2 regions of the Geobacillus sp. FSL K6-3411 genome follow, and region 1 is predicted to be linked to the other one. Evidence: a T-box and tRNA genes for the amino acid it is inferred to sense, from the RefSeq annotation. Region 1 holds a T-box; the other holds one or more tRNA genes.
What was found. The T-box of region 1 lies ahead of ileS (isoleucine--tRNA ligase). A T-box ahead of a tRNA ligase gene usually reads a tRNA of that ligase, here a tRNA-Ile.
Positions count from the first base shown of each region.

Region 1 (3,370 bases):
AGCGCGTTGGCGGGAGATGCACCAGTCACCGCGGTCGCGCACCATGTTATGGATGCGGATTTCTCCCCATTCTGGCACCCATTTCGTTTCCTTGATGGCATCAAGAAGTTGATCACGAATTTTATCAATGGAGGCAAACCATTGTGTCGTCGCTCGGAAAATTGTCGGTTGCTTCGTCCGCCAATCATGCGGATACGAGTGGGTAATGAAGCTGAGCTTAAGGAGCGCTCCAACTTCCTCGAGCTTTTGTGTAATCGCTTTGTTCGCCTCGTCGTAAAACATCCCTGCAAATCCAGGCGCTTCTTCTGTCATATAGCCGCGCTCATCAACCGGGCAAAGAACCGGAAGCCCGTATTTTTGTCCGACGATAAAGTCGTCTTCCCCGTGTCCTGGTGCCGTATGAACGCAGCCGGTACCGGCGTCGGTCGTGACGTGCTCGCCGCAGACGACAAGCGAGTCGCGCTCGTAAAACGGATGTTTGGCGACTACGTACTCAAGTTCTTTTCCTTTTATCGTTTTGACGACAGACCATGCCTCCCAGCCGACTTCTTTCGCTACCGATTCCGCCAAGGCCGCAGCAACAACGTATTTTTGCCCGTTTGCTTCGACAATATAGTAGTCCAAATCCGGGTGAACGGCGATCGCCAAGTTCGCTGGAATCGTCCACGGTGTCGTCGTCCAAATGACGATTCGTTCATCCCCTTGAAGCACACCTTTACCATCTTTAACTGGGAACGCGACATAAATCGACGGCGACCGTTTGTCTTTATATTCGATTTCCGCTTCGGCGAGCGCCGATTCGCTCGACGGCGACCAATACACCGGCTTCAGCCCTTTATAAATGAGCCCTTTTTTCGCCATTTCACCGAACACTTTAATTTGCTGGGCTTCATATTCCGGCTTGAGCGTAATGTACGGGTTGTCCCAATCGCCCCGCACCCCGAGCCGTTTAAACTGTTGGCGCTGGTTGTCGATTTGCTCATACGCGTATTGTTCGCACAGCTTGCGGAACTCAGCGACACTCATCGATTTGCGGTCGACACCTTGCTTCGTCAGTGCCGTTTCAATCGGTAAGCCATGTGTATCCCAGCCAGGCACATACGGCGCACAAAAGCCGCTCATCGACTTGTAGCGGACGATAATATCTTTTAAAATTTTATTTAATGCATGGCCCATATGAATATCACCGTTGGCGTATGGCGGGCCGTCGTGCAGCACAAACAGCGGCCGTCCTTTCGTCCGCTCCTGCACTTTCCGGTAAATGTCCATTTCCTCCCATTTTTTTTGCATTTCCGGCTCCCGCTTCGGCAAGTTGCCACGCATCGGGAACTCCGTTTGCGGCATGAGCAGCGTCTCTTTGTAGTCCATCTCTCTTTGCTCCTCCTCCAAGAATCAAATCAAAATAAAAAACCGTTCTCTCCCGGCAAGGGACGAGAACGGTCTCGCGGTACCACCCTTTTTGGCCATGACAAATCAACGCATAGCCCACTTTTCATTCGTAACGGGAATGACGCGCCATGGCCTACTTTGACGTTCGGCATGGAACTCCAGGGTGATGTTCACTCTTGCGCCGATACCGGGCTCCCACCATCCCCGGCTCGCTGCAACCAGCTATTCAAGAGCTACTGTCCCTATCATCGTCGATCGCATGTTTTCTTCGCTCAAAAGCCAACCGCACCAATGGCGGTCAGCACAACGATTTTTGCCATTTATTATAAATGAGACAAATGGCGTTCGTCAAGGCTGGGACAGCGGTTCTTTCATCTCTTCCTCCAAGTCAGGCATCTCGTATTCCATCAAGTCATCCCAATCGCGGTTGTTAATCATGTCCAGCTGTGCTTCGACGAGCATGCGGAAGCGGGTGCGGAACACTTTCGATTGCCGCTTCAATTCTTCAATTTCCATCGCGATTTTTCGCGATTTCGCCAACGCATCGCTGATAATGCGTTCAGCGTTTTTCTCCGCTTCTTTAATGATCAGCTTCGCCTCTTTTTGCGCATTGCGCTTCACTTCCTCCGCCGTTTCTTGGGCGACAAGAATCGACTTGTTCAATGTTTCCTCAATATTAGAAAAATAGTTCAGTTTTTCCGTCAGCTCCGCAACTTTTTCTTCGAGCTGCCGCTTTTCGCGAATGAGCATTTCGTAGTCTTTAATGATTTGATCAAGAAACTCGTTCACTTCATCTTCGTCATACCCGCGAAATCCGCGGCTGAATTCCTTGTTGTGAATATCTAATGGCGTTAACGGCACAATGGCCACCTCCGTCTCCATCTTTCCTTTTCTTGCTTAATTCGACACGATTTGCCCATTTCCTGCTGCTGTTTGATTATTTTTGTCGGCCGATACGCACGAGCCAGTGCTCTTTTTTCGTCGGCCCTTCCACAGAAAACAGCTTGCAGCGACCAAAACCACGCGCTGACAACACATCACCCGGTCCGCAGACGAAATCCGGCTTGTCCACCACTCTCCAGTTCACTTTGACAAGCCCGCTTTCAACAAGCGTTCGCGCCTTATCACGCGCGAGACGGAATGCTTGGGCAAGCACAGCATCAAGCCGCAGCGAAGAGACGGTCACCGTCCCTTCTTGCCATGTTTCTTCAATCGGCATGGCAGCCGACAGCGGCAACGGCTCAAGTGTAACTCGAGCTTTGCCGATCGTCTCGACATGAAGACGAATGTAATCGGCCACCTCCGCGGCGGCGAAAAATTGGATCTCTCCTCCTTGGACGAGAATATCACCGAACTTGCCGCGCCGCAAACCGAGCGACATGAGTGCACCTAAGACGTCGCGGTGTTCAAGGGAAATGAATTTATCCGGATAGCGGACAGCAAACAAGACGATGTCATATTCGCCTTCATCCGGCTCGATATACGGCGGATAAAGAAACGCCCGCTTCCGCTCGGCGAACGGGACGCCGCCAAAAAAGGACACACGCACGTCTTCATCGCTGCCGACAATGCTTTGGACGATTTGCTGCTCACGCGGGTCAAGAAAATCCGTCAGCTTAGGTGCGTATTGGCGGCTCACCGTGTCCTTCCACTCGAGCACTTGATCAATGAATGGGTGTTCCTCTTTACGAAAGTGCTGATACAGTTCCATTCCCGTTCACTCCGTATTCATTAAAGAAAGGAACCCGCAATGGATTCCTCTCCATGAGCGCTGCCCATTGACCTTCATCATCAGGCTGCAGCAAATGCCGCCAACAGCGCAAAACGGCGGCTAAAACTGCGCTTTAAGGATATCAAACAATGCATATAGCCCTCTTGTCGCAAACTCAAGGACAATAAAGGCGACGATCGGGGAGATGTCAATGATGCCAAGCGGCGGGATAACGCGCCGAAATGGCTCTAGATACGGCTCGCAAATGGT
Region 1 is NZ_CP150187.1:1,158,109-1,161,478, reverse strand. It holds gene ileS (isoleucine--tRNA ligase) at 1-1,368, opposite strand, end outside; T-box leader at 1,424-1,647, opposite strand; gene NSQ22_RS05955 (DivIVA domain-containing protein) at 1,738-2,250, opposite strand; gene NSQ22_RS05950 (RNA-binding protein) at 2,327-3,100, opposite strand; gene NSQ22_RS05945 (YggT family protein) at 3,221-3,370, opposite strand, start outside.

Region 2 (3,370 bases), 520 kb from region 1:
AAGGCCACGCCGCTCATTTTTCGTCCCGCGTGGAGCATCTTTCATTTTTGATGGATAGGCAAGCGCAATGGCAATGATCGATTTCGCCTCGGGAAGAAGCAACGACGGATTTGTCCGCTTTTCAATATCCGGTTCCTCAAATCCGGATTGATAGCCAAGCTCCTGTTGCCGACGAAGCCGCTCCTTTAGTTCCACAAACGGATCAGCGCTTGCAAAACCGATTTTATCGATGCCGATCGACCGGCTGTATTCAATCACTTCCTGTTTCAAAGAGACAATGTCCATTATTTTCCCTCCCTTCGAGGTATATGGTAAAATGAAACACGGGGTGATTCATATGAAATGCATCATATCAGAAGAATTAAAACAACGTCTTCCTTCGGGCAAATTTGGCGTGATCCGCTACCACCATATCGAAATCGGCGACTCGCCGCAAATGTTAAAAGGCCGGCTTGAACTGTTTCAAAAGTCGATTTACTTTGAGCTACAGGAAAAAGCCATCGCCGACATTCCCGAGCTCGCCGAATGGCGTCAGGCATTCAAACAAATCGGCACGGATCCAGGGCGTTACCGACCCTCAAGTGAAAGCTTATACCGTCGTATCCAGAAAAAAAACTTTGTTCCATCGATCCATTCAGCAGTCGATGTAAACAACTTCTTTTCGCTCTATTATAAAATACCACTCGGCATTTACGATCTTGATTGTATCCAAGGATCCGTGATGATTACCGTAGGTACAGAACAAGATGAATACATAGCTCTAAATGGACGCACCGTCAACTTTGCGAATAAACTCGTCAGCAAAGATGAACACGGTCCGTTCGGCAGCCCAATCGTCGATTCCAAACGCACAGCGGTGACAAAAGGAACGAAAAACGCTTTGCAAATCGTTTATTTTCTTCCATCGATTCCTGAAGATGTTGCCAATCGCCAACTTCAGGCTATTCAAACGATGTTTACGCAAATCCATGGCGGTGAGGCCGACGCACAATTGCTAGTATAATAAAAAAACGCAATGCCTCGTTCTATGACGAAACGAAACACTGCGTTGTCCCCAATATTTTATTTAAAACTTAACGAAACTCATTATAACAAAACAGTACGTACATGGCAAGAAAAAACGCAAAAATCGACAAAATTCGTCGTATAAAAGGGGCACCAGAATATCTGGTGCCAACAACGATGACCCGTACGGGATTCGAACCCGTGTTACCGCCGTGAAAGGGCGGTGTCTTAACCACTTGACCAACGGGCCAATCATGGCGGAGAAGGCGGGATTTGAACCCGCGCGCCGCAAAACTGCGACCTAACGGTTTAGCAAACCGTCCCCTTCAGCCACTTGGGTACTTCTCCATAATGGCTCCGCAAGTAGGATTCGAACCTACGACCTACCGGTTAACAGCCGGTTGCTCTACCGCTGAGCTATTGCGGAATAACTAAGAAACATTCTTCCAAATCTACTTCGTCTCTTCCTCTACTAGCTGATTCAGCTTATTCGAGGATGTTTATGCTCAGTGTCCCTTCCTCTACTAGCCAATTCAAAGAAGCTGAATGCGTCGGGACAACTCGTAGCCTATTCGATGAAGTAAGGGCTCGTCGCTGAGCTATTGCGGAATAATCAAGAAATGCTCGATTAGTATTATATCGAATCATCTGACAATATGCAATGGAAAATGGTGGGCCTAAGTGGACTTGAACCACCGACCTCACGCTTATCAGGCGTGCGCTCTGACCAGCTGAGCTATAGGCCCATAAAAGCGGGTGATGGGAATCGAACCCACGACATCAGCTTGGAAGGCTGAGGTTTTACCACTAAACTACACCCGCAACAAATATAAATTAAGGAAGAAGAGAAAGGGCGACTAGTGGGAATCGAACCCACGCATGCCAGAGCCACAATCTGGTGCGTTAACCACTTCGCCATAGCCGCCACATTGATGGTGCCGGCTGCAGGACTTGAACCCGCAACCTACTGATTACAAGTCAGTTGCTCTACCAATTGAGCTAAGCCGGCATGATGTAAATTTATTCATGGATAAATGGATGGCGGAGGAGGAGGGATTCGAACCCCCGCGCGCCTTGCGACGCCTCTCGGTTTTCAAGACCGACCCCTTCAACCACTTGGGTACTCCTCCAAAAAGTAACGTAATAATGGTGGACCTTGTAGGACTCGAACCTACGACCGGACGGTTATGAGCCGTCTGCTCTAACCAGCTGAGCTAAAGGTCCGATAATAATGGCGGTGGAGGGGATCGAACCCCCGACCTCACGGGTATGAACCGTACGCTCTAGCCAGCTGAGCTACACCGCCAAATTTATATATTTGAATGGTGGAGCCTATCGGGATCGAACCGATGACCTCCTGCGTGCAAAGCAGGCGCTCTCCCAGCTGAGCTAAGGCCCCACAGGAAAATCGGGAAGACAGGATTTGAACCTGCGACCTCACGGACCCGAACCGTGTGCTCTACCAAGCTGAGCTACTTCCCGTCAACGCGCTCGAGAGGATTCGAACCCCTAACCTTCTGATCCGTAGTCAGATGCTCTATCCAATTGAGCTACGAGCGCAAGTGCCGAGGGCCGGACTCGAACCGGCACGGTAGTTACCTACCCCAGGATTTTAAGTCCTGTGCGTCTGCCAATTCCGCCACCCCGGCAAACGAGTGGAGCGGAAGACGGGGTTCGAACCCGCGACCCCCACCTTGGCAAGGTGGTGTTCTACCACTGAACTACTTCCGCATTGTGATGAGCCATGGAGGACTCGAACCTCCGACCCTCTGATTAAAAGTCAGATGCTCTACCTACTGAGCTAATGGCTCATATGAAGGATGCCGGCTGCAGGACTTGAACCCGCAACCTACTGATTACAAGTCAGTTGCTCTACCAATTGAGCTAAGCCGGCATATCCACAATGATGGTGGCTCGGGACGGAATCGAACCGCCGACACAAGGATTTTCAGTCCTTTGCTCTACCGACTGAGCTACCGAGCCATATGTTATTTTCTACCTAGTTCATTGAATTACCCTGTGCCTCTTCCTCTACTAGCCGATTCGAGGAAGTATGATGCGTCGAGGCAACTCGCAGCAAATTCGATGATGCTGATGCTCGTCTCTACCGACTGAGCTACCGAGCCGCATGTGATTTTTTATTTCATAGTTTTGAAATGATGGCGGTCCCGACGGGACTCGAACCCGCGATCTCCTGCGTGACAGGCAGGCATGTTAACCACTACACTACGGGACCATTTTGGTTGCGGGGGCAGGATTTGAACCTGCGACCTTCGGGTTATGAGCCCGACGAGCTACCGGACTGCTCCACCCCGCGACGATTGAAAGTGGTGGAGGATGACGGGATCGAACCGCCGACCCCTTG
Region 2 is NZ_CP150187.1:636,145-639,514, reverse strand. It holds gene queG (tRNA epoxyqueuosine(34) reductase QueG) at 1-285, opposite strand, end outside; gene NSQ22_RS03265 (phenylalanine--tRNA ligase beta subunit-related protein) at 338-1,003, shown strand; tRNA gene NSQ22_RS03260 (tRNA-Glu) at 1,184-1,255, opposite strand; tRNA gene NSQ22_RS03255 (tRNA-Ser) at 1,261-1,353, opposite strand; tRNA gene NSQ22_RS03250 (tRNA-Asn) at 1,358-1,432, opposite strand; tRNA gene NSQ22_RS03245 (tRNA-Ile) at 1,675-1,751, opposite strand; tRNA gene NSQ22_RS03240 (tRNA-Gly) at 1,757-1,827, opposite strand; tRNA gene NSQ22_RS03235 (tRNA-His) at 1,858-1,930, opposite strand; tRNA gene NSQ22_RS03230 (tRNA-Thr) at 1,939-2,014, opposite strand; tRNA gene NSQ22_RS03225 (tRNA-Ser) at 2,045-2,135, opposite strand; tRNA gene NSQ22_RS03220 (tRNA-Ile) at 2,153-2,229, opposite strand; tRNA gene NSQ22_RS03215 (tRNA-Met) at 2,238-2,311, opposite strand; tRNA gene NSQ22_RS03210 (tRNA-Ala) at 2,329-2,404, opposite strand; tRNA gene NSQ22_RS03205 (tRNA-Pro) at 2,414-2,487, opposite strand; tRNA gene NSQ22_RS03200 (tRNA-Arg) at 2,492-2,565, opposite strand; tRNA gene NSQ22_RS03195 (tRNA-Leu) at 2,569-2,654, opposite strand; tRNA gene NSQ22_RS03190 (tRNA-Gly) at 2,662-2,736, opposite strand; tRNA gene NSQ22_RS03185 (tRNA-Lys) at 2,744-2,816, opposite strand; tRNA gene NSQ22_RS03180 (tRNA-Thr) at 2,827-2,899, opposite strand; tRNA gene NSQ22_RS03175 (tRNA-Phe) at 2,913-2,988, opposite strand; tRNA gene NSQ22_RS03170 (tRNA-Asp) at 3,166-3,241, opposite strand; tRNA gene NSQ22_RS03165 (tRNA-Met) at 3,246-3,322, opposite strand; tRNA gene NSQ22_RS03160 (tRNA-Val) at 3,334-3,370, opposite strand, start outside.
Region 2: it encodes a tRNA-Ile, which carries the amino acid that the T-box ahead of ileS (isoleucine--tRNA ligase) is inferred to sense. The anticodon was not compared.